One region of the Cytobacillus sp. FSL R7-0680 genome, then DNA from elsewhere that is predicted to be linked to it. Evidence: a T-box and tRNA genes for the amino acid it is inferred to sense, from the RefSeq annotation. Region 1 holds a T-box; the other holds one or more tRNA genes.
The links. The T-box of region 1 lies ahead of alaS (alanine--tRNA ligase). A T-box ahead of a tRNA ligase gene usually reads a tRNA of that ligase, here a tRNA-Ala.

Region 1 (15,015 bases):
TATTAGGTGAAGCGACTGTACCAACAGAACGATTTACACCGTCATTACCAAGGAAATAAACAGTCATAGCTGAACGATCTAATCCAGTAGCATAAGTGATTGCACGAAGCATTTCATCCCAATCCACATGACTCTGATCATACACAGCTGTCGGATGGTCGTCTTGTACTGTACCTACAGGTTGCCAAGCCGGATTTTCTACCGTTCTATTTACATCAGCACTACTGCCGCCTTCAGTGACAATCTCTTCCTCTTTTACTTTTTCTTCATTGTTTTCTTCTTCATTACTTTCTTCATCTTTATTCTCTTCATTATCTTTATTTTCTTCTTCCTCACTGTTACCTTCTTGACTTCCCTCATTTGTTGCATCATCTTTCTCATCACTGCTATTTTCTTTAGAAGTTTCTTCATTATTTACTTCTTCATTCGCAGCAGAATCCGCTGGTTGATCCTCGTCTTTTCCACCGGAGAAAATAATCGTACCAACAACGATGATGAGCAGAATAACGACGCCAATTAAGCCATTTAAGATTATGTTTGTTTTTTTCCTTTTCGATCTTTTATCATAACGGGATGAACCATTATCAGTATTATTCAAAGGAATACCTCCTAATTTAAAAAAGAAATATCATAGCTGAAAACATTTTAACATGTCTTTTAAAAAACTTGAAGGGATAACCATTACGTGGAATGATCTAATCTATGTATTTCTTTCACAATATCAGCGAATAAAGAAAGTGGTGATGGGTCGGTACTTTTGGCATCTAACCGGACGGTTACTAGTGCATATCTTGGGTTATCATATGGAAAATAGCCAGCAAACCATTTATTTTCTAGTTGCTGCCCATTCACTTTTTTCCCTGTTTCCCCTGTTCCAGATTTGCCTGCTACTTGATACGGTAAATTTTGTAGTTGCCTACCTGTCCCCAAATCATGATTGACAACTTCAAGAAGAAGCTTTTGTAATGATATGGCTGTATATGGCTTAATATTTTTACCAACAATTTTTTTAGACTGAAAGCTCTTTACTTTCGTCCCATTTTTATATTCTAGTTGTGAGGCGACACGTACCATCTGCTTTTCTCCACCTCTTGCGATTGTTGCCATCATATTCGCCACAGCTAACGGTGTACTGCGGACATCTAATTGACCAATGGATGTTAGAGCAATTAGATTTGTATCTTTTCTATTTCGCGGATCACTAAAGACCTGGCCTTGTTCTTCATCTGCCAATTGCTGAAAGCCTTTTAAATGATAGAAATCTCCTTGCCATCCTACTTTTATCGATAGGCCTAATTTATTGGCATAGCTATCCACCACCAATGGTTCTATAGACATCAGCTCTTTGCCGACCGTTGCAAATGTATAATTACAACTTTTCGCAAAACTATCTTTAAAATTAAGCATGCCGTATTGATAATTTTCATCGATTTCTCCATTGATTGACCGATTACAATCAAACATACGACTTTTTGCATCTAGCCCATAATCTATCGCTGCTGCAGCGATAACAGTTTTAAAAATAGACCCTAGTACTTGATTTTGTACCATAAAATTATTTGTACCTTCTTCGCCATGAGCGAAAGGGTTGACTGGGTTCACTTTCGGACGAGAAACCATCGCGACAACTGAATTATCCTCAATATCTATTAACACCATCCCCCCTTTGGTAACCTCGTTTTTATCGACTAGCATTTCCATTCGTTGCTGCCATTGAAAATCAAGCGTCGTTCTAATATTCAATGGATAAAAAGGGTTCGCAGGGTGAACATACTTTACATTCGAGCCAAATAAAGGCCTTCCTTTTCCATCAACATGATAAATGAGCTTTGTTTCACCTTCTCCAGACAAAAGTTCATCAAAGCTTTTTTCCATACCAGTTGCACCTAGTCTTGTTATATTAGATAAGTGTTTATTAGGATATCTTTTGGTTAGTAAAAAATCCCTATTGGCAATCCCTAATAATTGTTCTGCTGGTCTCTCATAAATCGGGTATGATTTTCTCACTGCAAATACACCTGGTATTTCCAACTGATTAATCTCCTCCATTTGTTCATTAGACAAAATGAAAGGTTCTCGCTCACCATATACAATAGGATCCTTTATTGCTTGAACTTTTTGACGGAGTTGACTATTATCAACTTTAAGAATTTCAGCTACACTCGAGACATCCCATTCTATATCTTTTAGGAACGGAAAAAGGATTAAGACCGTTTTATAGGCTACAGTTAATTGTTTGCCATCTCTATCAAGCAAATTCCCTCTCTCGGCATCTATAACTATTTCCTTAGAGCGTTGTGCGACACTTTGACTGATCAAGTTAATGTCTCTATTTGTAAAATGCTTTGTTTCAAACAACTGTATTTGAGCCAGTCTAACAATAAGTATTGATAAAATAATCATCATAACAGAAACAAACAGAATGACTCGTTTTCTTTGCATAAAAACACCTCGTCAAAAGTGTTGACGAGGTGTTTCTATTTCAAACGCTAAAACACAATAATTTTATTAGTTAATACTTGTTATCTTAACACTCATTTCTCCACCTGGTGTTTGCACTGACACTTCTTCGCCTACTTTTTTACCAATAAGGCTTTTAGCAATCGGAGAATCATTGGAAATTTTGCCCTCAAAAGGATCTGCCTCTGCACTACCTACGATAGAATAAGTCTCTTCTTCACCATCAGGTAATTCTACGAAAGTAACAGTTGAGCCTAAGCTAACTGCGTCGCCTTTCATCTCATCCTCAGTAATGATTTTAGCATTACGAATCATGTTTTCAAGAGTCGTAATACGACCTTCTACAAAAGCTTGTTCTTCTTTAGCAGAATCATATTCTGAGTTCTCAGATAAGTCACCAAAACTACGAGCTATTTTTATACGTTCAACCACTTCTTTTCGTTTAACGGTTTTTAGGTTTTCTAGTTCTTGTTCTAATTTCGTTTTACCTTCTTGTGTCATTGGAAATACTTTTTCTGTACTCAAAACACCCACTCCTTTACCATATATAACCAATTATTGGTCAAAAGTATGTATAAATTTTATAAACAATGCATTTACAGCGCGTCCTTTATCGAACGCGCCTATCTATGCAAACGTTTGTAGCCTTATTATTTTTCTATGCTATTGTGTCATAAAAAAGACTTTTCTTCAAGAATTGTTTGAATTTTTGTGACCATTAAATCAATCGCCACTTTATTTTGTCCACCTTCAGGAATGATAATATCGGCATATCTCTTAGTCGGTTCGATAAATTGATTATGCATTGGACGAACAACACTGACATATTGCTCAATTACTGAGTCAATGGAACGCCCTCGCTCCTTAATATCACGCATAAGCCTTCTAATAATTCTTAGATCTGCATCCGTATCGACAAACAGCTTCATATCCATTAAATCACGTAAGCGCTCATCTTCAAGTACAAGAATACCCTCTAAGATAATTACATCTTTTGGTTCAACAACGATGACATCATCTGACCTCGTATGAATAGAATAGTCATATACAGGCTTTTCGATGACCTCGTGATTCGTTAAAGAGATGATATGCTCAATTAATAAATCTGTGTCAAACGCAAGTGGATGATCATAATTGGTTTTCAAACGTTCTTCAAACGGTAGATGTGCTTGATCTTTATAGTAATAGTCTTGTTCTAACATAAGAATAGAATGACCTTGAAATTGATTATAAATCGCCTTCGTTACACTTGTCTTTCCAGAACCTGATCCACCAGCTACACCGATCACAATCGGTTTTCTCTTCATCTTTATCAATCTCCCTAACATCGTAGCTTTTTTGCTACTGTTTAACAATATACACCTTTTTGCTATGATTGCCAAACATATGGTACTTATACTAGTAATAATTCTTTATCACAACAAAACTTATTTCTTTCTACTAATCGCAACACCATCACCAATAGGCAAAATCACCGTATGGTAACGATCATTTTTCATAAGCCATTCATTAAATTGGTCAATTTTTTGCACTAGGTTGCGGATGCGTTTTTTTTCTATCTCTGCTTTTTCATAAACAAGGCCTTTAAATAACACGTTATCGGTAATAATTACACCTGTATCATTTAAATATTGACTATACATCTCGAAAAACTTCTTATACTGTCCTTTTGCTGCATCAATAAATATCATATCATAGTCACCTAATATTCGAACCTCATCTTCTTGCTCTAATGCATCGCCTTTAATTAAAGTGATTTGATTCGCCATGCCGCTTCTTGCAAAGTAGTTCTCTGCCTTTTCATAACGCTCCTGATCTCTTTCCAATGTAACAATATGAGCAGATGGACAAGCTTCAGCCATTCGTAAAGCGGAATATCCGATTGCTGTTCCAATCTCTAATATTTTTGTTGGTTGTTGAATTCGTACAATCTGTAACATGGCTTCAATACCTTCTAGTTCCATGATTGGCACACGATTTTCCCTAGCGTATTCTTCCATTTCCATGAAGAGGTTTGTACGATCCGGTATTAATTTTTGCATATATGTAATTAGCTCATCATTTAGCAATTACTTTCACCTCTATTAATTTAACTTCCATCCTTTGCATATGCAAGAAAAAAAGCGCTCACATTAGTAGATTGTCAACAAGAGCTTGGACCATCTACGCTATCTGCATGATACGCCACATAAAAAAATATATAAAATGCTTGTGCTATTTTACCACATAAAAAAGAGGAAAGCTATGAGATTTTATCATAAATGATGATCTAACATCATTCACACCTCTTTAGCTTCCTCTATTTTTTAATTATTACTAGTTATGTGCTCATTTTTCTTCACATTATGTTCATCCAATGTTTTAGAGAATAAAACTTCTCCTTCTGGTGTAGCTAGGAAATACAAATAATCCGTTTCTTCAGGATTCAATGCAGCTTCAATAGAAGTTGAACCTGCATTAGCAATCGGTCCAGGTGTTAGGCCATTGTATTTATATGTGTTATATGGGTCATCTATTTCTAAATGCTTATACAATGTCCTTTCCTTATGCTCACCATGTGCATATAAAACGGTGGGATCTGTTTGTAAAGGCATATCTTCATCCATACGATTATAAAAAACGCTGGCTATCTTATCGCGGTCCACTTGTGCAGTGGCCTCTTCTTCGATTAATGAAGCCATTGTGAGTAATTCATGGACAGACATCTCTTTGTTCTCCATTGCATCTGTGTACTGAGCAAGCACTTCACTTGTCTTCTTAATCATTGGTGTTACAATTTCTTCTAACGTTGCATCTTCTTTGTAGTAATCATATGTGGCAGGGAATAGATAACCCTCTAAAGGGTATTTAATATTCTCCGCAAAAACATCATCAGTAATGACACTTGGAAATTTCTCCTGCATTTCCTGTACAAATGCTTTATCATTTAATTCTGCAAAGACTTCGTCTGCGTCCATGCCTGCTTTTTCTGCTATAATTGCTGCAATTTGCTCCAACTGCTTGCCTTCAGGAAGTGTGACTTTAAACACGACTTCTTGATCAACATTTCCAGTTTTCAGCTCTGATATGACTTGACCTAAAGTCATCGCCGGTGCCAGTTCATAAGTTCCTGCCATAAAGCCTGATTCATTCTTTAGCTTCACATAGTATTTGAATACTCTAGCATCCTTTATTATCCCATTCTCTTCTAATACTTGTCCGATCCCTGAAACGGATGAGCCTATAGGGATTTCGACATTTTTGACTTTGTCGTTATCTGGATTAACAGGTTTTAAAGCAGAATTCACATAAAGGAACCCACCTAGCCCTCCAACACCTATGATTACAAATAATATTATGGCTGTAATTAACACGATTTTACGCACAACTTTCGCCTCTGTTTGCCTCTCTATCAACTGTTTTTTCATCTTACCTTTTTTATCATCTGTCATGGTAAACCTCCTTGCAACTATTTCCCCTTACTATTCATACTTCCTTTTCGCCTCATGTTGCTACTGTATTAATAGCTGGAAAATAGCTCTCATACATCTCGGATTATTATACTATACTTTCTGTCATAGGATAGCATATTTAGACAAAATTCTTCTACTATAGAACGAATCAGTTATACTGAAAGCGTTAATCAATAATACCTCTCCCTTAATAATGAATGAGTTAAGTTTATAGAGAATGAGATAGAAATGAGGACAATGCTGAAAGTGGAGGTTTTTTTTGAGATAGGTTATATTTTGCTAAGTCTTTTTTTACTTAATGTTTTTTTGTTGTGTGATATTAATCTGGGTTAGCCTTAGTCGCAAGTTCACCTGCGAAGAATGATAGAACATAAAAAAAAGACCCACTAAACAAGCGGGTCTTTTCAAATTTATTCTTCTTCATTTTCTAAAAATGTATTTAACATCTCTTCGATAAGGTCCCATTCTTCGTCCGTTTCAATTGGCATTAATTCACCATCAGTATTATCTTCACTTGGAACGAATGCAGATGCATGAATTTCAACCTCTTCTTCATCCTCATCTGCACCAATTGGATAATAAAGAACATAAGATTTGCCAAATTCTTCAGAGTCAAAAGTAAAAAGCACTTCGCAAAGCTGCTCGTTACCTTCCTCATCTACTACTGTGATATTGTTTTCTCCGTGATCCATTTCTTTCACCTCTTAATTCTGGCTATCTAAATAACCTTGTAAAATCATGACTGCCGCCATTTTATCAATCACTTTTTTCCTTTTTTTGCGACTGACATCTGCATCAAGTAGGACTCTCTCTGCAGCGATTGTAGTGAGACGCTCGTCCCAATAAATAACCACAACACCGAAACGTTTGTTAAGTTCATTACCATAGAACTGACTCGCTTCACCTCTAGGCCCTATTGTACCATTCATGTTCTTAGGAATGCCAACAACAACCTTTGTTACTTCATATTCTTTGAGCAGCTCACCAATACGTTTAAATCCGTACTGATTCTGTTCCTCATTTATTTTCACTGTTTCGATGCCTTGGGCTGTCCAACCAAGACCATCACTAACAGCCACGCCGACCGTTTTTGAGCCGACATCTAATCCCATTGTACGCATATTATCCCTCTCGTTGCTGTTTTAAATACGACTTCACAAGTTCTTCAATAATTTCATCCCGTTCTAACTTGCGAATCACATTCCTTGCATCTTTGTGACGGGGTATGTAGGCAGGATCTCCAGAAAGCAGGTAACCTACAATTTGATTAATAGGATTATACCCTTTTTCCTGCAGGGCATCGTGAACATGGAACAAAACTTTATTGACATCTTGTTCAAATGGTTCCTCAGGAAAATTAAATCTCATCGTTTTGTCAAATGAGCTCAATTGCTACACCTCACTATTCTGTTCTTAAGCGATTAAGCTACCTATTCAAAAAGAGAAGGATGGATAGCTACACCAAGTTCATGAAGAAGAGGTTATATAACCTCTTCTTTTTATGATTCGCTTTTGTTTACCTACATTTTACACTAAACTATTCGGGAATCAAACGGATTTTACCCATTCCTCTACAAATTGTAACGCTCCCTCTAATTTTGCTGGGTCTTTTCCACCAGCTTGCGCCATATCTGGACGTCCACCGCCACCGCCTCCACAGCGAGTAGCCACTTCCTTAATTAATTTACCCGCATGATAGCCACTTTTAATCAAATCATCTGTCACACCGGCAATTAAATTCACTTTTCCTTCATTCGCACTACCTAGTACAACCACTGCTGAAGCAAGCTTTTGTTTTAATTCATCTGCCATATTACGCAAGTGGTTCATGTCTGTCGCCTGAACTTTTGCAGCTAATACTTTTACACCGTTCACTTCTTTCACTTGGTCAATCAAGCTTCCAGCTTCAATATTACCCAATTTAGTTGCTAATGATTCATTTTCTCTTTGTAATTGCCTGATTTCTGCATGTAAGCTGTCAATTTTTACTGGTACATCTTTTATATTTGATTTTAATTTAGCTCCAGCCTCTTTTAATACAGAGATTTGCTCTGTCATCATCTTATAAGCACCTTCACCTGTGACTGCTTCTATTCTTCTTGTGCCTGCACCAATCCCGCTTTCAGATTGGATTTTGAACAAACCAATGACTGCAGTATTTGCCACATGACAGCCACCACAAAGTTCTAATGAATAATCACCGATTTGAACAACTCGTACAATTTTCCCATACTTTTCTCCAAATAAAGCCATTGCTCCCATTGCTTTTGCTTCTTCAATATCTTTCAGGTCAATTTGCACATTTAAGCTATTCCAAATTTTCTCGTTAACAATGGCTTCGATTTTCTCTAACTCATCTCCTGTTACTTGTCCAAAGTGAGAAAAGTCAAATCTTAGTCGATCTGGTTCAACAAGAGAACCTGCTTGATTTACATGCGTACCTAATACATCTTTCAATGCTTGGTGAAGAAGATGTGTCGCAGTATGATTTTTTACGATTTTATTACGATTAAAATAATCTACAGATGCTTTAACCGATGAATGAGCTTTTAATTCTCCTTCTGTGACAACTGCACGATGGAGGTTTTGTCCATTTGGAGCTTTTTGCACATCTTTTATTTCAACCCTCACGCCACTTGCTGTTAGAGTTCCCTTATCAGCGATTTGCCCACCACTTTCAGCATAGAAAGGAGTAGCTGTCAATATTAATTGAACCTCTTCGCCTTGACCAGCTTGGTCTACTAGCTCGCCACCACTTACAATTGCAGCTACTTCAGTATCAATCGTCAATTGTTCATACCCAACAAACCTACTGTCTACCGTAATTTCACCTAGGACACTATCCTGGACTTGCATACTATCTATATCTTGACGAGCAGCTCGAGCGCGATCACGCTGATTTTCCATCTCTTTTTCAAAGCCATCATGGTCGATGCTCATCCCTTCTTCTTCTGCGTACTCCTCTGTTAATTCAACGGGGAAACCATACGTATCATAAAGACGGAAAACATCTTTTCCATCGATTACAGTATGTCCATTAGCTTTTTCTTTTTTCATTACTTCTGAAAGAATAGCTAAACCCTCGTGTAACGTTTCATGGAAGCGTTCTTCTTCGTTTTTAATGACTTTTTGAATAAAAGCCGTTTTTTCTTTTACTTGTGGATAATAATCAACCATTATTTCTGCAACCACTGGTACTAACTCAAACATGAACGGACGATGAATATTGATTTGTTTCGCATAACGAACCGCGCGACGTAATAATCGTCTAAGAACATATCCTCTACCTTCATTTGATGGAAGAGCACCATCACCAATTGCAAATGCTACTGTACGAATGTGGTCAGCAATCACTTTAAATGCGACATCTTGTTCCGCAGTTTTTCCATATTTCTCAGCAGAAATATCTTCTGTTCCTTTAATGATTGGCATAAATAGATCTGTGTCAAAATTCGTCTTTACATTTTGCACAACTGAAGCCATACGCTCTAAGCCCATGCCCGTATCAATATTTTTCTTTGGTAGTGGAGTATATGTTCCATCTGGATTATGGTTAAACTCAGAAAATACAAGGTTCCATACTTCCAAGTAACGTTCGTTCTCTCCCCCAGGATAGAGCTCAGGATCATTTAAATCGTTACCATACTCTTCTCCCCTATCATAGAAAATTTCTGTGTTCGGTCCACTTGGTCCTTCACCAATATCCCAGAAATTCCCTTCCAAACGAATAATTCGTTCTTCTGGTACACCTACTTTTTCTCTCCATAATTTGTACGCTTCATCGTCCTCAGGGTGGATTGTCACAGATAATTTGTCTTCTTCAAAACCAATCCATTTTGGACTCGTCAAGAATTCCCAAGCATATAGAATCGCTTCTTCTTTAAAGTAGTCACCGATAGAAAAATTCCCAAGCATTTCAAAGAATGTATGGTGACGTGCTGTCTTCCCAACATTTTCAATATCATTGGTACGTATTGATTTTTGTGCATTAACGATCCTTGGATTTTCGGGAATCACTCGACCATCAAAATATTTCTTCAATGTAGCTACACCACTATTAATCCATAGTAGTGACGGATCTTCATGTGGTACTAAAGAAGCACTTGGTTCCACTGCGTGACCTTTTTCTTTAAAAAAATCTAAAAACATTTGTCTAATTTCTGCACCAGTTAAATGTTTCATAAAAAAACCTCCTAAAAAATTTATGTAACCATAAAAAAAAGCCCTCATCCCCAATACAGGGACGAGAACTTAAGCTCGCGGTACCACCCTGATTGTGAAAGAAAACTCTCACCTCTCAAAGCACCTTAACGCGGTGAACGGCAGTAGTTAACTGCACTCCGGATTAGCTTTCTGTTATCCTTCATCGAGAAATTCTCTCAGCCATGGAATTTCCTCTCTTTCGAATGGACTATAACATACTTCTTCCATCAACATCTTACATTATTTAAATAGATATAGTCGAATTATAGCTAGATTTTTGCTCTTTTGTCAATATCAATGTCTAACAGTATCAACAAATTCAGCTGAAACTATACCTTATCTGCCCTATGTCGGTTCATTAATAGTTTACGTGCATGTATAAGACTAATTTTTAGGATTGCCAAAATCGGAACAGCCATAATTAAACCAATGATACCGCCAGCTTCTCCACCAGCTAGTAATGAAAGCATAATAATGAGGGGGTGCATATGTAAGCTTTTCCCTACAATTAAAGGAGATAATATATTCCCTTCCACAAATTGCAATACAACTATAATAATTAATGTGATAATTACCATTTTGACTGACAGGGTCGCTGCAATAATCACCGCTGGGACTGCACCAATAATTGGACCAAAATACGGAATAATATTGGTTATTGCAATGATAAAACCAAGCAACAATGGATACTTCATACCGAACACCCAAAATAAAGTAGCTGAAATCACCCCGATTACTAAACATACAAGGAGCTGCCCACGAATATAACCTCCGAGTGACTTATCAACATCTCTTATAAACAAAACAGCTTCTTTTCTCCATCTTCTTGGCGTTAAGTACCAGACTGCTTTTTTTACATCCGTATAATCTTTTAAAAGGTAAAAGGAGATAAATGGGATAATAGCGATGATTAAAGCATAATTAAGAATCTCAAGCAATATATTAATTGCCTTTGTTAATAATTTATCTAATGCTGCTTCAATATTGTTAATCCCATCCTCTACACGTAATTGTAATGTTTCTGGCCATTCAGATGTGCGTTCTTGAATCAAAGCAATAAAAGAGCGATATTGCTCGGCAAACTCTGGCGCATGATCAACTAAATCATTTAGTTGATGAATAAAAGCCGGAATCCCTTTATACAATCCGTAGCCAACACCACCAAAAAATAATAAATAAATTCCTAAAGCTGCTAATCCTCTGTGCATACCCGTTTGATGTAACTTTTCAACAATAGGGTGTAAGAGATAAGTAAAAAATGCCCCAAGTAAAAACGGAATCAGCACAACAAGCAGTAATTTTAAAAGAGGGAGCCATAATTCTTTTAATTGAAAAAAGATATAAAGTAAAATGAGAACAAGCAAAACAAAGCCTAAACGGTACAACCATTTCATACGAACGTCCATGCACTACGCCTCCCTTTACTATCTTGAGAAGAGAGCATATGAATTATACATACAAGTTAAATAAGGGACGGAATGGATTCATTTATTGACATAGCACAGGTACGAAAAAACGTCCCCAATCTATTTGATTGAGGACGCCAAAACATTTAAAACATTTTCATTACTTTTCTTTGTATTTTTTTCATATCTCTTTTTGAGACGATGTTATTTTTCTGCATATAGCTATATGCGGCTACACCTGCGCCTATGACAGCTGCTGAGGTTAACATTTTATTCATCATATGACACCTCTCATAAGAATTTTTATGAAGAAAAACGACGCTCTTCTTCATCAAATAAGTCATCTAAAGAACTTAAAGACCCATCTTCTTCCACTTGGTGAGTGTGAATAATTCCTTTAGACAATGAGAGTTCGATAAAGCAATTCCAACAGTAATATTGATTTATGCCAATCTTACCGACATCTTTGCTTTGACAATTAGGACATTGAAGCATCATGGAAAGGACACCTACCTTATTCTACATTTACAATAATGGCATCCTTTCCAATCGCTGGTGCGCAACTAGCTTTAACTACTTTCTTTCCTTCAAGTACATCAGAAAAGAAGCCATCTGATAGTTCATACCCTACGATTGTGCCCAATTCTTCATTGAAATATACATCTTGAAGAAGTCCTAAGCGATCGCCCTCTCTTGTCATCATCATTCGGCCAGCCAGACGATTTTCACTAGCAATTGTAAAATCACTATGCTTTGGTATAGCTGTTAATACATCACAACTCTCAATCATCACACCATCCCAACCAAATGAGTACACATCTTTAATATCTAGAAAAAAGGATTTACGAATAAATGAGTGGTTCTTCACCCATAGTCCCTTCACTAATCCTTCGGGTGAGATGAAGAGATCATTCACTTCACCTATTGTCCTACCGTTATTCAACACGATTACCGACAAGCCTCTTAATAAGGAAAATGTTCGCAAAAGTTACTCCCACCTTCTTTGAACATTGTTATTTTGTTCAAAGATGGTGCGAGTCATTCTTTTTCCAGGTTGGCAATTTGTTTTATGTATATAGGTAAAAAAATAAGATGAGAAAAATCTCTCATCTTAGTCTAATCAGCCTCTAAAAAATCATAAGGTGTGATATTTTCCATTCCTATCAACGGGTCGACTTTCATCAAATAATCTTCATATGTTAATGATTCATCTACAGCTTCAATGGTCTCTCCTTCGAAGATTTCATCTTTTAACTTCAATCGTAAGTTAGATCGCCTCGATTGATCATCCAATCGTTGTATACCCATTTTTAACGCTTCTTCATCACCGCATAATATAAGGAACTGCTTGCTTCGTGTAATGGCAGTATATAATAAATTCCTCCGTAACATCCGGTAATAACTTTTAACGACCGGAAGAATAACAATCGGAAACTCACTGCCCTGTGACTTATGAACGGAACAACAATAGGCATGAGTGATTTGATTTAAATCCTGTTTTGTATACGTTGCTTCCACTCCGTCAAAAGAAACAATAACCATATCTTGTTTCTCTGTGTTCTCCTTTGCATAAAATATGGAAATAATTTCACCCATATCACCGTTATAAACGTGGTTTTCAGGTTGATTGACTAATTGCAACACCTTGTCTCCAATGCGATAGACAACATCACCAAAAGCAATTTCCTTTCTACTACCATCTTCATTAGGGTTGAAAATTTCTTGGATCATTTTATTAAGGCGATCAATACCTGCAGGACCACGATACATCGGTGCAAGTACTTGAATATCCTTTGCTAAATACCCCTTTTTCTTTGCATTTCGCACTACTTGCCCGATAACCGTGCCAATTTGACCTGGTTGGCATTGAAAAAAGGAACGGTCTTTTTGTTGCTGAGTAATATTTTGCGGCAATCTTCCCTTTTTCATTTCATGTGCTAACTCAATAATTGACGAGCCTTCCGATTGCCTATAAATATCTGTCAACATAACCGAAGGGATACGTTCAGAAAGTAATAAATCTCTTAATACTTGACCTGGGCCCACAGATGGTAATTGATCTTCATCACCAACAAGTATGACTTGCATTTCTTCAGGGATCGCTTTAAAAAGTTGATTGGCTAGCCATATATCAACCATGGAAGTTTCATCAACAATAAGAATTTTCCCTTCAAGCGGGTTTTCTTCATGATGGTCAAAACCCTCACTTCCATTCCAACCAAGCAATCTGTGAATCGTCACAGCTGGTAATCCTGTAGATTCTGCCATTCTTTTCGCCGCTCTTCCAGTAGGTGCAGCTAATAAGAAAGGAAAAGGCTCTTCTTTTTTATAGTCTTTCGGATTTAAACTACAGCCATGTAATTCACCATACAATTCAACAATTCCTTGAATAACCGTTGTTTTGCCCGTACCTGGACCACCAGTTAAGATCATCATTGGCGACATTAACGCTTTTTGAATGGCATCTTTTTGAGATGGCGCATACTGTACCGAAAGTCGCTCTTCTAATTGTCCCAAAGCAAGGAGGAATTCCGATTCAGGAAACTGTTCATTAAATTCCGTTTGATTGAGTATACGTTTGATATTTGTAACGATTCCCTTTTCAGAAAAGAAAAGAGAAGGTAAATATAACTGCTGTCCTTCTGCAATCACTTTTCTCTCTTCTCCGAGCTTTAAGATTGCTTCACTAATCGCCTCGTAAGGGATTACCTCAGTCGCTTTTTCCTCTAATAGTTTTTTGACAGCAGGGAGTAATTCTTCTGCTTCAGCATATACGTGACCTGCCTGTGCACTTTCACTATCAAGCACATACAAACATGCTGCTTTAATACGGTCAGGATGACTACCTGACATTCCCACTTGTTGTCCAATCTCATCTGCCCGATGGAAGCCAATCCCTTCAATATCCTCTACGAGTTGATAAGGTTTTTTTTGCAAAATATCTATTGCTTGATCTTTATATGTTTGAAAAATCTTCATAGATAGTTGTGGACCAAAACCAAGTTGATTGAGGTGAATCATGACTTGTTCAATTCCTTGATTCTCCACAAGTGTGTCGTATAAAACTTTCGCTTTTTCACTTGCTAATTTTGGTATCCCATCTAATAATGAAGGATTATTTAAAATGCTATTGATCGCATTTTCTCCAAGCTCGTCCACGATACTTTGTGCCGTTTTCTTACCAATTCCTTTAAAGAGGTCACCTGATAAATAATTAACGACACCTTCTTTTGTTTGAGGCATTTCTTTCTTGTACTGCTCTACATGGAATTGCAACCCAAACTTTGGATGTTCCTTCCATTCCCCTATAAATGTATAGGTCTCCTCTTCATGGATTTTCGGTATGTAGCCAGTAATGACCGCTTCTTTCTCTTCATATTGTGCATTTGTCTCTAGCACCCGAATACGTAAAACCGTATAAAGATTACTCTCATTATGGAAAATAGTCACAAGATGCTTGCCCTTTACATACGTTTTTTGTTCAGCAAATAAAT
Region 2 (15,015 bases), 410 kb from region 1:
AAGCCGGAATCGCTAGTAATCGCGGATCAGCATGCCGCGGTGAATACGTTCCCGGGCCTTGTACACACCGCCCGTCACACCACGAGAGTTTGTAACACCCGAAGTCGGTGGGGTAACCTTTTGGAGCCAGCCGCCTAAGGTGGGACAGATGATTGGGGTGAAGTCGTAACAAGGTAGCCGTATCGGAAGGTGCGGCTGGATCACCTCCTTTCTAAGGAATATACGGAATTGACTTGATGTTAGACTGTTCGTTCAGTTTTGAGAGTATAATCTCTCAATTCAATCGTTCTTTGAAAACTAGATAATGTAATGAAGAAGATTACCGAGTAATCGCCACCTTAGTTATTTTCTCTCTATATAATAGAGTAGAGATACTAAACTTTTTTAAAACACACAACCGTGAGGGAAGCGAAAGCAACCCAAACATATGGTTAAGTTAATAAGGGCGCACGGTGAATGCCTTGGCACTAGGAGCCGATGAAGGACGGGACTAACACCGATATGCTTCGGGGAGCTGTAAGTAAGCTTTGATCCGGAGATTTCCGAATGGGGAAACCCCCTATCCGTTATGGGATAGGATCCATACCTGAATACATAGGGTATGGAAGGCAGACCCGGGGAACTGAAACATCTAAGTACCCGGAGGAAGAGAAAGCAAACGCGATTCCCTGAGTAGCGGCGAGCGAAACGGGATTAGCCCAAACCAAGAGGCTTGCCTCTTGGGGTTGTAGGACATTCTATACGGAGTTACAAAGGAACGAGATAGACGAAGAGGTCTGGAAAGGCCCGCCATAGGAGGTAAAAGCCCTGTAGTTGAAACTTCGTTCCCTCCAGAGTGGATCCTGAGTACGGCGGGACACGAGAAATCCCGTCGGAAGCAGGGAGGACCATCTCCCAAGGCTAAATACTCCCTAGTGACCGATAGTGAACCAGTACCGTGAGGGAAAGGTGAAAAGCACCCCGGAAGGGGAGTGAAAGAGATCCTGAAACCGTGTGCCTACAAGTAGTTAGAGCCCGTTAATGGGTGATAGCGTGCCTTTTGTAGAATGAACCGGCGAGTTACGATTACATGCGAGGTTAAGTTGGACAGACGGAGCCGTAGCGAAAGCGAGTCTGAATAGGGCGAATTTAGTATGTGGTCGTAGACCCGAAACCAGGTGATCTACCCATGTCCAGGGTGAAGTCCAGGTAACACTGGATGGAGGCCCGAACCCACGTACGTTGAAAAGTGCGGGGATGAGGTGTGGGTAGCGGAGAAATTCCAATCGAACTTGGAGATAGCTGGTTCTCTCCGAAATAGCTTTAGGGCTAGCCTCATGCGTAAGAATCTTGGAGGTAGAGCACTGTTTGGACTAGGGGCCCTCATCGGGTTACCGAATTCAGACAAACTCCGAATGCCAAAGATTTATCCATGGGAGTCAGACTGCGAGTGATAAGATCCGTAGTCAAGAGGGAAACAGCCCAGACCACCAGCTAAGGTCCCAAAGTATACGTTAAGTGGAAAAGGATGTGGAGTTGCTTAGACAACCAGGATGTTGGCTTAGAAGCAGCCACCATTTAAAGAGTGCGTAATAGCTCACTGGTCGAGTGACTCCGCGCCGAAAATGTACCGGGGCTAAACGTATCACCGAAGCTGTGGATTGAACATCGTTGATGTTCAGTGGTAGGAGAGCGTTCTAAGGGCGTTGAAGCTAGACCGTAAGGACTGGTGGAGCGCTTAGAAGTGAGAATGCCGGTATGAGTAGCGAAAGATGGGTGAGAATCCCATCCACCGAATGCCTAAGGTTTCCTGAGGAAGGCTCGTCCGCTCAGGGTTAGTCGGGACCTAAGCCGAGGCTGAAAAGCGTAGGCGATGGACAACAGGTTGATATTCCTGTACCACCGTATTCTGTTTGAGTGATGGGGGGACGCAGGAGGATAGGGTAAGCGCACTATTGGATGTGCGTCTAAGCAGTTAGAGGGACCATGAGGCAAATCCCATGGTCACATACCTTGAGCTGTGATAGCGAGGGAAATTTAGTACCGAAGTTCTTGATTCCACACTGCCAAGAAAAGCCTCTAGCGAGGAATAAGGTGCCCGTACCGCAAACCGACACAGGTAGGCGAGGAGAGAATCCTAAGGTGAGCGAGAGAACTCTCGTTAAGGAACTCGGCAAAATGACCCCGTAACTTCGGGAGAAGGGGTGCTCATTAGGGTGTTAAAGCCTTGATGAGCCGCAGTGAATAGGCCCAGGCGACTGTTTAGCAAAAACACAGGTCTCTGCGAAGCCGCAAGGCGAAGTATAGGGGCTGACGCCTGCCCGGTGCTGGAAGGTTAAGAGGAGAGGTTAGCTCACGCGAAGCTTTGAATCGAAGCCCCAGTAAACGGCGGCCGTAACTATAACGGTCCTAAGGTAGCGAAATTCCTTGTCGGGTAAGTTCCGACCCGCACGAAAGGCGTAACGATCTGGGCACTGTCTCAACGAGAGACTCGGTGAAATTATAGTACCTGTGAAGATGCAGGTTACCCGCGACAGGACGGAAAGACCCCGTGGAGCTTTACTGTAGCCTGATATTGAATTTTGGTACAGCTTGTACAGGATAGGTAGGAGCCTTAGAAGCCGGAGCGCTAGCTTCGGTGGAGGCGTCGGTGGGATACTACCCTGGCTGTATTGAAATTCTAACCCACATCCCTTATCGGGATGGGAGACAGTGTCAGGTGGGCAGTTTGACTGGGGCGGTCGCCTCCTAAAGAGTAACGGAGGCGCCCAAAGGTTCCCTCAGAATGGTTGGAAATCATTCGTAGAGTGTAAAGGCACAAGGGAGCTTGACTGCGAGACCTACAAGTCGAGCAGGGACGAAAGTCGGGCTTAGTGATCCGGTGGTTCCGCATGGAAGGGCCATCGCTCAACGGATAAAAGCTACCCCGGGGATAACAGGCTTATCTCCCCCAAGAGTCCACATCGACGGGGAGGTTTGGCACCTCGATGTCGGCTCATCGCATCCTGGGGCTGTAGTCGGTCCCAAGGGTTGGGCTGTTCGCCCATTAAAGCGGTACGCGAGCTGGGTTCAGAACGTCGTGAGACAGTTCGGTCCCTATCCGTCGTGGGCGCAGGAAATTTGAGAGGAGCTGTCCTTAGTACGAGAGGACCGGGATGGACGCACCGCTGGTGTACCAGTTGTCTTGCCAAAGGCATCGCTGGGTAGCTATGTGCGGAAGGGATAAGTGCTGAAAGCATCTAAGCATGAAGCCCCCCTCGAGATGAGATTTCCCATAGCGCAAGCTAGTAAGATCCCTGAAAGATGATCAGGTTGATAGGTTAGAGGTGGAAGTGTGGCGACACATGTAGCTGACTAATACTAATCGATCGAGGACTTAACCAAAAACGAAAAGCGAAAGCACCTACCTAGGCGCTGTAGCTGGACAATACGAAATGCGGGCGGCTTTAAGCCGCCGCAGCTAGACAGCACTACGTAAGTAGTCGCGTCAGCACGCATTCAGGCGATTACTCAAAACAATCTTCTTCAACATTACCTAGTTTTCAGAGAATGATTTAAAATTTCTCTTGAAAATTTTATTAAAGACGTTATAATAATATATGTCTTTAAAAAGTCCGGTGGCGATAGCGAGAAGGTCACACCCGTTCCCATACCGAACACGGAAGTTAAGCTTCTAAAGCGCCGATGGTAGTTAGGGGCTGTCCCCTTGTGAGAGTAGGACGTTGCCGGGCATACATATTGGAGGATTAGCTCAGCTGGGAGAGCATCTGCCTTACAAGCAGAGGGTCGGCGGTTCGATCCCGTCATCCTCCACCATTTTTTGTGTGTATTTGCCGGCCTAGCTCAATTGGTAGAGCAACTGACTTGTAATCAGTAGGTTGGGGGTTCAAGTCCTCTGGCCGGCACCACTCGTGCTTTGTACGAGCCATTAGCTCAGTTGGTAGAGCATCTGACTTTTAATCAGAGGGTCGAAGGTTCGAGTCCTTCATGGCTCACCATTTGATCATTTTAATATGCGGGTGTGGCGGAATTGGCAGACGCACCAGACTTAGGATCTGGCGCCGCAAGGCGTGGGGGTTCGACTCCCTTCACCCGCACCATTTTTCATTTTAAATATTTGCGGAAGTAGTTCAGTGGTAGAACATCACCTTGCCAAGGTGAGGGTCGCGGGTTCGAATCCCGTCTTCCGCTCCAATATGTGCCGGGGTGGCGGAACTGGCAGACGCACAGGACTTAAAATCCTGCGGTAGGTGACTACCGTACCGGTTCGATTCCGGTCCTCGGCACCATTCTTTTTAAAATTAAGCGCCCGTAGCTCAATTGGATAGAGCGTTTGACTACGGATCAAAAGGTTAGGGGTTCGACTCCTCTCGGGCGCGTTTTGTATCGGGAAGTAGCTCAGCTTGGTAGAGCACTTGGTTTGGGACCAAGGGGTCGCAGGTTCGAATCCTGTCTTCCCGACCACTAGATATACATATATATTTTTAGGGGCCTTAGCTCAGCTGGGAGAGCGCCTGCTTTGCACGCAGGAGGTCAGCGGTTCGATCCCGCTAGGCTCCACCAATTAATTTTATACAATATATTCTATGGCGGTGTAGCTCAGCTGGCTAGAGCGTACGGTTCATACCCGTGAGGTCGGGGGTTCGATCCCCTCCGCCGCTACCATAGATAGAATGATGGACCTTTAGCTCAGCTGGTTAGAGCAGACGGCTCATAACCGTCCGGTCGTAGGTTCGAGTCCTACAAGGTCCACCATTATTCGGAGGAATACCCAAGTCTGGCTGAAGGGATCGGTCTTGAAAACCGACAGGGGTGTTAAAGCCCGCGGGGGTTCGAATCCCTCTTCCTCCGCCATTCATATTATTATCGCGGGGTGGAGCAGTCCGGTAGCTCGTCGGGCTCATAACCCGAAGGTCGCAGGTTCAAATCCTGCCCCCGCAATCTGGTCCGGTAGTTCAGTTGGTTAGAATGCCTGCCTGTCACGCAGGAGGTCGCGGGTTCGAGTCCCGTCCGGACCGCCATTTACATATTTATTATTTTGGCTCAGTAGCTCAGTCGGTAGAGCAAAGGACTGAAAATCCTTGTGTCGGCGGTTCGATTCCGTCCTGAGCCATCTTTTATGGCGGTTGTGGCGAAGTGGTTAACGCATCGGATTGTGGTTCCGACATTCGTGGGTTCGATTCCCATCAGCCGCCCCATTGCGGGTGTAGTTTAGTGGTAAAACCTCAGCCTTCCAAGCTGATGATGAGGGTTCGATTCCCTTCACCCGCTTAAATAGGGGCCTATAGCTCAGCTGGTTAGAGCGCACGCCTGATAAGCGTGAGGTCGATGGTTCGAGTCCATTTAGGCCCACCATTTATATTATTCCGCAGTAGCTCAGTGGTAGAGCATTCGGCTGTTAACCGAACGGTCGTAGGTTCGAATCCTACCTGCGGAGCCATATGGAGAAGTACTCAAGTGGCTGAAGAGGCGCCCCTGCTAAGGGTGTAGGTCGGGCAACCGGCGCGAGGGTTCAAATCCCTCCTTCTCCGCCAGTTGGCCCCTTGGTCAAGCGGTTAAGACACCGCCCTTTCACGGCGGTAACACGGGTTCGAATCCCGTAGGGGTCATAAAAAAGAAGCTGTCAACATAAGTTGACAGCTTCTTTTTTATGTGGCTAACACTTTTTGGATGTTATATTATCTGTCATTAGATGTCAAAATAATTTGAAAAATAACAAGGGATTTTTATACTTAAGACGAATTATTTAAGAAAGAGTAATGTAATACAAGGAGTGGAATGAATTAAGATGAATACAACTGCATACCCCACTGAATTCGAAATGCACTTGTTTCATGAAGGAAGCTTATTTAAGGCATACGAACTGTTTGGATCACACCGTCATAAAGAAGGAGATAATTGGGTTACTTCCTTTACTATCTATGCTCCACATGCCACCTCAATATCATTAGTTGGTTCTTTTAATCATTGGAATGGCGAAGGTTTTTCATTAGATAAAGTAAATAAAGAGGGGATATGGAGAATTCAGCTAGATGGAGATTTAACAGGAGAAATTTATAAATATGCAATTAAGAACAAGGATGAACAAACTTTTTTAAAGGCTGATCCTTTTGCTTTTTGTTCAGAATTACGGCCTAGTACTGCTTCGATTGTTTATTCCTTAGAAGGTTACAAATGGAAGGACCAAGGCTGGCAAAAGGAAAAACAACAAAGGAAAGCATTTTCAGAACCTATGATGATATATGAGATGCACTTAGGTACATGGAAAAAGAGGAATGGCCTTTTATTGACATACAGTGAACTAGCAGAAGAAATCATTCCTTACGTAAAGGAGCATGGTTTTACACATATTGAATTGATGCCTATAATTGAACACCCTTATGATCGTTCATGGGGGTATCAAGGAACAGGCTATTATTCGGCTACTAGTAGATATGGTGAACCAAAAGATTTAATGTTTTTTATTGATCAATGTCATCAAAATAATATTGGTGTTATTTTAGATTGGGTACCAGGACATTTCTGTAAAGATCAACATGGGCTATATTGTTTAGATGGTGAATATGTTTATGAATACGAAACAGAAGCTGATAGGGAAAATTTTGTTTGGGGTACAGCTAATTTTAATTTAAGTAAAACAGAGGTTCATAGTTTCCTCATATCCAATGCTATTTTTTGGATGGAAAAATACCATGTCGATGGATTTAGAATTGATGCAGTATCAAATATCATTTTTTGGCCTAATAACGAGAATAGGGAAAATCCATTTGGTATTCAATTTTTACAGAAATTAAATAAGGCTGTTTTTGCTTATGATCCTTCTATCTTGATGATGGCAGAGGATTCTACAGATTGGCCCCAAGTAACGGCTCCTGTTCACTATGGCGGATTAGGTTTCAGTTATAAATGGAATATGGGGTGGATGAATGATGTATTATCTTATATGGAGAAAGCCCCACATGAACGGCAATACCACCATAATAAAATGACTTTTTCATTAATGTATGCATACTCCGAAAATTTTCTCTTACCGTTATCACATGATGAGGTTGTCCATGGGAAGAAATCCCTGCTAGACAAGATGCCAGGAGATTATTGGCAAAAATTTGCCCAATATCGTTTGCTCTTAGGTTTTATGATGACACATCCAGGTAAAAAGCTGTTATTTATGGGGTTTGAGCTAGGACAATTTGCCGAGTGGAAAGATGAAGCTGAGTTGGATTGGCACTTACTTCAGTATGAAATGCATGCAAAAACGAATCATTATGTGAAGAAGTTAATAAAGTTATATAAGAGATCTAAATCATTATATGAATGGGACCACAGATCAGAAGGTTTTGAGTGGATTGATGCTAATAACCATCAGCAATCCATTTTTTCATTTATTCGTAAAGGAGTAGAAGAACAAGAAATATTAATTGTTGTATGTAACTTTTCCCCTCAAGTATATATGAATTTTCGAATGGGTGTTCCTAAAAATGGGAGTTATAGAGAAGTGTTTAATAGTGATAATAATGAATTTGGTGGCTCCCATTGTATTAATAAACGTGTATTAAATACAAAAAAACTATCCTATCATGGAAAACCATACAGCATCGAAATGACGATACCACCATTCGGTATTTCAGTATTACGTCCTGTTAGAAAAAGAAAAAGGAGTGATGTTGTAAATGGCTAACAAGAAATGTGTAGCGATGTTGCTTGCTGGAGGCAAAGGAAGCCGCCTTAATTCTTTGACGAAGGAGCTTGCTAAACCAGCTGTACCTTTTGGAGGTAAATACCGCATCATCGATTTTACACTTAGTAATTGTACAAATTCAGGCATCGATACAGTCGGTGTACTAACACAATATCAACCGCTAATACTCAATTCATATATTGGCATAGGAAGCGCTTGGGATTTGGATAGAAGAAATGGCGGTGTGACAGTACTTCCCCCATACAGTGAATCTTCTGAAGTCAAATGGTATACAGGTACGGCAAGTGCTATCTATCAGAATATCAATTATTTAGAGCAACATAACCCCGAATATGTATTAATTTTATCAGGTGACCATATTTACAAAATGAACTATGACTTAATGCTAGATTACCATATTATTAAAGGAGCTGATGCGACAATCTCTGTTATAGAGGTCCCGTGGCATGAAACAAATCGTTTTGGTATTATGAATACTTCTTTAGATATGAGAATAGAAGATTTTGAAGAAAAACCTGAGCAAGCAAAGAATAATTTAGCATCAATGGGCATTTATATCTTTAAATGGTCAGTACTAAATGAGTTTTTACAAAAGGATAATCAAAATAAGGACTCAAGCCATGATTTTGGAAAAGATATTATTCCTGAGATGTTGAAGTTAAATAAGAAACTTTATGCCTATCCTTTTAATGGTTATTGGAAAGACGTTGGTACAGTTCAAAGTCTATGGGAAGCTAATATGGATTTATTAGATGACAATTGTGAGTTAAATCTTTTTGATCAAGACTGGAGAATTTACTCAGTTAATCCTAACCATCCTCCACAATATATTTCTCCACAAGCAAAGGTCAAACAATCTTTAGTAAATGAAGGATGTACGATTGAAGGCGAGGTAATCAAATCAGTTCTCTTTCAAGGTGTAGCGATTGATAAAGGGTCTGTTATTAAAGAGTCAGTAGTTATGCCAAATACAAGGATTGGTAAGAATGTCATATTAGAAAAAGTCATTGTCCCATCTAATATAGTTATACCAGATGGGACAGTAATTAAAGAAAGAAAAGAAACAAGTGAAGCATTGTTAATCACGCCAGAAAGTATTTGTCATTTTGCATAAATGTAGAACTGTATGATTTTTACTGGGGGGATATTGATTGAATAATCGTTTATTAGGAGTCATTGATGCGACAACTTATCATAAGGGACTGGATGAGTTAACCCTTCATCGTTCTTTAGCTGCTGTTCCTTTTGCTGGAAGATATAGACTAATAGATTTTATTCTCTCTAATATGGTCAATTCAGGAATAGAGAGTGTGGCGATTTTTCCGAAATATCAATACCGATCTTTGATGGATCATCTAGGATCGGGGAAGAACTGGGATCTAGATAGAAAAAGAGATGGTCTTTTCTTCTTCCCATCACCGATGATTGATAGTTCAAATAGTGGGATTGGTTCATTTAATCATTTTGTCGCTAACATTGATTATTTTTATCGTAGTTCACAAGATTATGCATTAATTGCTAATTGCTATACCGTTTGTAATATTGATTTCTCACCAGTTTTACAGCGACATATTCAATCTGGCTGTGATATTACGTCAATTCAACAGCTAAATCAACCTTTAGAAATGTATTTGGTCAAAAAAGATCTTCTAATAGATATGATTCAAACTCGGAGACAAACAGGTTATACATGTATAAGTGATATTATGGCTGATATCCATCAGCCTTACACAATTTGTCATTATGAATATAAGGGGGAGGCAGTAACTATCGATTCTGTCCAATCTTATTTTCAAGCGAGCATGGAACTACTAACCCCCGATGTCTGGAGAAATTTATTTTTAAGAGATTTTCCAATTTATACAAAAGTAAAAGATGAACCGCCAACAAGATATCTAAATGGTTGTGAAGTAAAGAATTCTATTGTGGCCAACGGTTGCCAAATAGAAGGAAAAGTAGAAAATAGTATTATTGCTAGGGGTGTAAAAGTCGGTAAAAATACGATAGTAAGAAACTGTGTGATTATGCAGAAATGTGAGATTCAAGAGGGATGTGTATTAGATTCTGTTATTTTAGATAAAGATGTGAAAGTAGAAGAAGGAACCTACTTAACAGGCACACAATCGGTCCCTTTTGTTGTTAAAAAAGGGTCAATTCAAGGAGCGTTGATGAATTCGTGAAAGTATTATTTGCCGTCTCAGAATGTGTCCCTTTTATTAAATCAGGTGGATTAGCAGATGTCGCAGGTTCGTTACCGAAGGAATTAACGAAACAAGGGACGGAAGTAAGAATAATATTACCGAAGTATGGGAACATCCCTGCCTTATATAAGAATAAGACAAAAAAGATAGCCGAATTCGTAGTCGCTGTTGGCTGGCGCAATCAATATTGTGGAATTGAAGTGCTCGAGTTAAATGATATTACTTTTTATTTTGTAGATAATGAATACTATTTTAAGAGAGAACAATTATATGGTTACGATGATGATGGTGAGCGATTTGCTTATTTTAATAGAGCTGTATTAGAAGCACTGGCACAGCTCGACTATTATCCTGATATTATTCATTGCCATGATTGGCATACAGGCATGATTCCTTTTTTATTAAGAGTTCATTATCAAAAAAGAAGTGGGTATGAATTGATTAAAACAGTCTTTACGATTCATAATCTACACTTTCAAGGTGTCTTCCCTAAAGAGGCCATTCATGATTTGTTTGGGTTGGGGTTTGAGTATTATCGTGAAGATCAATTAAAGTATTATGATTGTATTAATTTTATGAAAGGTGCCATAGTAGCAGCTGATCAAATAACAACTGTAAGTCCTACGTATAGAGATGAGATTCTAACAGATTATTTTGGTGAGGGATTAAATGGTTTGTTACAGGAAAGAAAGGACCGTTTAATTGGGATATTGAATGGAATTGATGAAGACGTCTATCACCCAGAGAAAGATGCGACGATTTATCAAGCATTTCATCCAGAGCAATGGCTATTAAAGAAGGAAAACAAGGCATATTTACAAAAAATATTCGATTTAAAGATAGATCGGAATACCCCCATTGTGGCTATGATCACAAGGTTAACAACACAAAAAGGTATGGACTTAATAGAGAGAGTATTCCATGAAATGATGCAAGAAAATGTGCAATTTATTCTTATTGGCACAGGCGATGTAGCGTTTGAAAATTTCTTCAGAAGAATGGAAGCTAATTACGGGGAAAAATGTAAATGTTATATTGGGTTCAATGAAGAAGTTGCGCATCAAGTATATGCGGGTGCTGATCTATTTTTGATGCCGTCTAAGTTCGAGCCTTGTGGATTAGGTCAACTCATTGCGATGAAATATGGTGCCATTCCTATAGTAAGAGAAACAGGAGGGTTGAATGATACCGTACAGTCTTATAATGAGAAGACAGGTGAGGGCTGGGGGTTCACTTTTAAAAACTTTAACGCACATGATATGCTCTATACTTATCGTCGAGCACTAGCATATTATCGGAACCAACCACTGTGGAGTCAATTAGTTATAACTGCTATGGAAAAAGATTATAGTTGGGCACAATCCGCTTTTAAATATAATCAATTATATTCAGATGTGATCTCTAGGAGTGAGAGCCATGTTTTCTAATACAGAAGAATTTAAAGAGGCATTTTTAAAGAAGCTAGAGATGACATGCGGAAAAAGCTTTGCTGATAGCACAGAAAAAGATCATTACTATACATTGGGCTTATTAATACGTGAGTATGTAAGTACGGAATGGATTAATACCAATGAGCGTTACAGGATAGACCAAGTAAAGCAGGTTTATTATTTGTCGATAGAGTTTTTATTAGGTCGACTACTTCGAAACAACTTATTAAATTTAGGGATAGAGCAAGTGGTGTCTGCTGGGTTGCAAGATTTAGGTATCGAATTAAGCTCTTTAGAGGAAGTAGAATCAGATGCAGGATTAGGTAATGGAGGTTTAGGTCGATTAGCAGCCTGTTTCCTTGACTCATTAGCTTCTCTTAATTTGCCTGGCCATGGTTGTGGGATTAGATACAAGCACGGGTTATTCGAACAAAAAGTGGTTGATGGATATCAAGTAGAACTACCCGATCAATGGTTAAGGAATGGTCATGTCTGGGAAGTGAGAAAGGCAGATTTATCAGTTGAAATTCCGTTTTGGGGAGAAGTAGATATACGTGAAGAAAATGGCAGACAAGTGTTTCAACACATCCATGCTGAAAGAGTAACTGCAGTACCATATGATATGCCAGTCGTCGGGTATCATACTGAAACGATTAATACACTTAGGTTATGGAGTGCAGAGCCAGTCCGTTATCCTACCAATCAAGATGTCTTAAAATATAAAAAAGAGACTGAAGCAATATCTGAGTTTTTATATCCTGATGATACGCAAGATGAAGGCAAGATACTGAGGTTAAAACAACAATATTTTTTAGTTCGTGCAAGTCTTCAGTCGATCATACGCTCATTTAAACGACAGCATAAGGATATGAAGGAATTCCATCAATATATTAGTATTCATATTAATGATACGCATCCAGTATTAGCGATTCCAGAATTAATGAGGATATTAATTGATGAAGAAAAGCTTGGTTGGGATGATGCCTGGGAAGTAACTACACAAACAATCTCTTACACTAATCATACGACCTTATCTGAAGCACTGGAAAAATGGCCAGTTCGCATTTTCCAACCGTTATTACCAAGAATGTATATGATTGTCAATGAGATCAATGAACGGTTCTGTGCCAAGCTTTGGGAAAAGTATCCTGGCAAATGGCAGCATATCGAAAACATGGCGATTATTGCTCATGACCAAGTAAAAATGGCTCATTTGGCTATTGTAGGTAGCCATAGTGTAAACGGAGTGGCTGCACTCCATACCGAGATATTAAAATATCGAGAAATGCATTCATTTTATCAGTTTTTTCCTAAGAAGTTTAATAATAAAACAAATGGCATTACGCATCGTAGCTGGTTACTTAAATCTAATCAGTCGCTTGCTGATTTAATAACAGAAAAGTTGGGAGCGGAATGGATTCGTGATCCAGAGCAAATGGCATTATTATTAAAATATGAAAATGATACAGACTTGTTAACGAGACTTGCTGATATTAAACACGCAAATAAAGAAAATCTTGCCCATCGTATTTTTACCCAAACAGGAATAAAAATTGATACCCATTCCATATTCGATATTCAAGTAAAGAGACTACATGCATATAAGAGACAACTATTAAATATTTTTCATGTCATGTATTTATATAATCGAATCAAAGAAGATGAGAGTTTTAAAATGCACCCCCGTACATTCATTTTTGGTGCGAAAGCTTCTCCAGGATATTATTTTGCTAAGAAGGTAATAAAGCTTATTAATACTGTTGCTAAAAAGGTAAATCATGATCCTAAAACAAATGAATACCTTAAGGTGATTTTCCTTGAGAACTATCGGGTATCACTGGCAGAGGATGTTTTTCCTGCAGCAGACATTAGTGAGCAAATTTCGACGGCAAGTAAAGAGGCGTCTGGAACTGGAAATATGAAATTCATGATGAATGGTGCGATTACTGTTGGAACGATGGATGGTGCTAATGTTGAAATTCATGAGCGCGTAGGTGATGAGAATATTTTTATCTTCGGTTTACGCTCTGATGAGGTCAATCATTATTATGCTCATGGTGGCTATCAAGCGACTGAATATTATCATCATGATCATCGAATTCGGCAAGTAATGGACCAGTTAAGAAATGGTTTCTTTCCTGATGTATTTGATGAATTTGAACCCATTTATGATTCTCTAATTATGGAAAATGACCAATATTTTGTTTTACGTGATTTCTCTAGCTATGTTCATATTCAGGAAAAAGCGGGGTACGCTTATGAAAAACAGGAGAAATGGCGGAAAATGAGCCTTAACAATATCGCTAAATCGGGTTTCTTTTCCAGCGACCGAACAATTAATGAATATGCTCAAGGGATATGGGGGATTAAATAGATAAAAAAAGCAGGGGTGCAGTTCATACACACTTCTGCTTTTTATTTATGTTGGAACGTATAAGCACTATATTATAAATGCTAGAGAAAACGGAGGGAGTCTCTATATTTATTCAATCAACCGCATTTGTTCCTCAATCAAAATAAGCTGGGTCTGTTAAACGTAATAGGGGCATTGTGCAACAGCGGAAGGCACCACCGGATTTTATGATTTCAGAAATATCTACTTCGATTACTTCGAAGCCTCTTTGACTTAGAGCTCGATTTACTTGTGTATTGATTGGTTGTGAGAATACTTGTCTATTACCTACAGAAAGGACATTTGTTCCTAGTGTGAACTGTTCTTCCTTAGAGACCTCAATAATGTCATATCTTGAATATAAATATTCTTCTACTTTTTTATCCATTTGTCCTGGATATAGGAGTGCTTCTGTAGGAGATAGCACGTTAAAGATACAGTCTAAATGTAAAAAGGATTTAGTAAATGGTACTGGTAATACTTTCATATGTGGTAATTTAGATTGTAAATATTGAATACCAATCGTATCGGAACGGTCACTTTGTCCAATATAAACGGTATCTTGATCGATAATGACATCTCCACCTTCAACATGACCATGTTTTATATTGTTATAAGATACATTATGGGATTTTAACCACTCTTGTAAAATATCTTCTTCACCATGTCTTATTTTTGTTGCCATCGCAGCGATAAATACAGTGTCCCCAAGGGTGAAACCAATGTCACGCGTAAACACTTGTTCAGGATAGTTTTTACCTGGAGGTAAAAGTACGACCTCAATCCCTAAATCTTTTAATTTTGCAACGAATTGTTGATGCTGAATGATGGCTTGCTCCACATTAAAGCCTTTATCAGAATACCTTCTTTGTGTTTCATTGATTTGATTCTCAATATTCATGTAGGTTGGTTCGCATAATACGACAGTTTTTAAACGACCATACTCGGTACTACATTGTGCTTTATACTGACTATCCAGCATCTTTCATCCTCCTTACAATCTTTAGTGAGATTTCGTCCTTTGTATCTATTCCTATTTAGCATCTTACATGGGTGAATTCAGGATGTATTAAGTTTTCATCTTGATTATTAGGTAGTTTCACTGCAGCTTTTCTTATAATATGACCTAGTTCAAATACTTTAGTCGCTTTCTAGATGTGCCGTTGTTGGTTAAAATAAGTGAAAAATTGCGATAATTATTCATTTATTTTATCATCTTATGGTACGCTAAGCAGAGATTGAATGCTAAAAAAGTAGGAAAAAGCGCCTTATAAGTAAAAGGCGCTTAGCAAAGTGCTACTGATTTTATAGAAT

Region 2: it has a tRNA-Ala gene. The T-box ahead of alaS (alanine--tRNA ligase) is inferred to sense a tRNA for this amino acid. The anticodon was not compared.

Annotation. Positions count from the first base shown of each region.
Region 1 covers NZ_JBBPAO010000001.1:2,102,955-2,117,969, forward strand. The annotation lists gene MKY26_RS10495 (DUF1510 family protein) at 1-598, opposite strand, end outside; gene MKY26_RS10500 (peptidoglycan D,D-transpeptidase FtsI family protein) at 682-2,442, opposite strand; gene greA (transcription elongation factor GreA) at 2,509-2,985, opposite strand; gene udk (uridine kinase) at 3,132-3,767, opposite strand; gene MKY26_RS10515 (O-methyltransferase) at 3,888-4,529, opposite strand; gene mltG (endolytic transglycosylase MltG) at 4,767-5,891, opposite strand; gene MKY26_RS10525 (DUF1292 domain-containing protein) at 6,323-6,604, opposite strand; gene ruvX (Holliday junction resolvase RuvX) at 6,617-7,033, opposite strand; gene MKY26_RS10535 (IreB family regulatory phosphoprotein) at 7,035-7,301, opposite strand; gene alaS (alanine--tRNA ligase) at 7,461-10,094, opposite strand; T-box leader at 10,149-10,355, opposite strand; gene MKY26_RS10545 (AI-2E family transporter) at 10,445-11,521, opposite strand; gene MKY26_RS10550 (DUF3918 family protein) at 11,668-11,802, opposite strand; gene MKY26_RS10555 (hypothetical protein) at 11,825-12,016, opposite strand; gene MKY26_RS10560 (PRC-barrel domain-containing protein) at 12,036-12,506, opposite strand; gene recD2 (SF1B family DNA helicase RecD2) at 12,638-15,015, opposite strand, start outside.
Region 2 covers NZ_JBBPAO010000001.1:2,515,974-2,530,988, reverse strand. The annotation lists rRNA gene MKY26_RS12605 (16S ribosomal RNA) at 1-211, shown strand, start outside; rRNA gene MKY26_RS12600 (23S ribosomal RNA) at 430-3,363, shown strand; rRNA gene rrf (5S ribosomal RNA) at 3,593-3,710, shown strand; tRNA gene MKY26_RS12590 (tRNA-Val) at 3,720-3,795, shown strand; tRNA gene MKY26_RS12585 (tRNA-Thr) at 3,812-3,887, shown strand; tRNA gene MKY26_RS12580 (tRNA-Lys) at 3,902-3,977, shown strand; tRNA gene MKY26_RS12575 (tRNA-Leu) at 3,995-4,079, shown strand; tRNA gene MKY26_RS12570 (tRNA-Gly) at 4,099-4,173, shown strand; tRNA gene MKY26_RS12565 (tRNA-Leu) at 4,180-4,268, shown strand; tRNA gene MKY26_RS12560 (tRNA-Arg) at 4,285-4,358, shown strand; tRNA gene MKY26_RS12555 (tRNA-Pro) at 4,367-4,443, shown strand; tRNA gene MKY26_RS12550 (tRNA-Ala) at 4,467-4,542, shown strand; tRNA gene MKY26_RS12545 (tRNA-Met) at 4,568-4,644, shown strand; tRNA gene MKY26_RS12540 (tRNA-Ile) at 4,658-4,734, shown strand; tRNA gene MKY26_RS12535 (tRNA-Ser) at 4,741-4,833, shown strand; tRNA gene MKY26_RS12530 (tRNA-Met) at 4,847-4,920, shown strand; tRNA gene MKY26_RS12525 (tRNA-Asp) at 4,924-5,000, shown strand; tRNA gene MKY26_RS12520 (tRNA-Phe) at 5,020-5,092, shown strand; tRNA gene MKY26_RS12515 (tRNA-His) at 5,102-5,177, shown strand; tRNA gene MKY26_RS12510 (tRNA-Gly) at 5,180-5,250, shown strand; tRNA gene MKY26_RS12505 (tRNA-Ile) at 5,258-5,334, shown strand; tRNA gene MKY26_RS12500 (tRNA-Asn) at 5,345-5,419, shown strand; tRNA gene MKY26_RS12495 (tRNA-Ser) at 5,423-5,513, shown strand; tRNA gene MKY26_RS12490 (tRNA-Glu) at 5,517-5,588, shown strand; gene glgB (1,4-alpha-glucan branching enzyme) at 5,768-7,657, shown strand; gene MKY26_RS12480 (glucose-1-phosphate adenylyltransferase) at 7,650-8,792, shown strand; gene MKY26_RS12475 (sugar phosphate nucleotidyltransferase) at 8,830-9,858, shown strand; gene glgA (glycogen synthase GlgA) at 9,855-11,306, shown strand; gene MKY26_RS12465 (glycogen/starch/alpha-glucan phosphorylase) at 11,296-13,683, shown strand; gene MKY26_RS12460 (dimethylarginine dimethylaminohydrolase family protein) at 13,817-14,683, opposite strand; gene MKY26_RS12455 (1,4-dihydroxy-2-naphthoate polyprenyltransferase) at 15,007-15,015, opposite strand, start outside.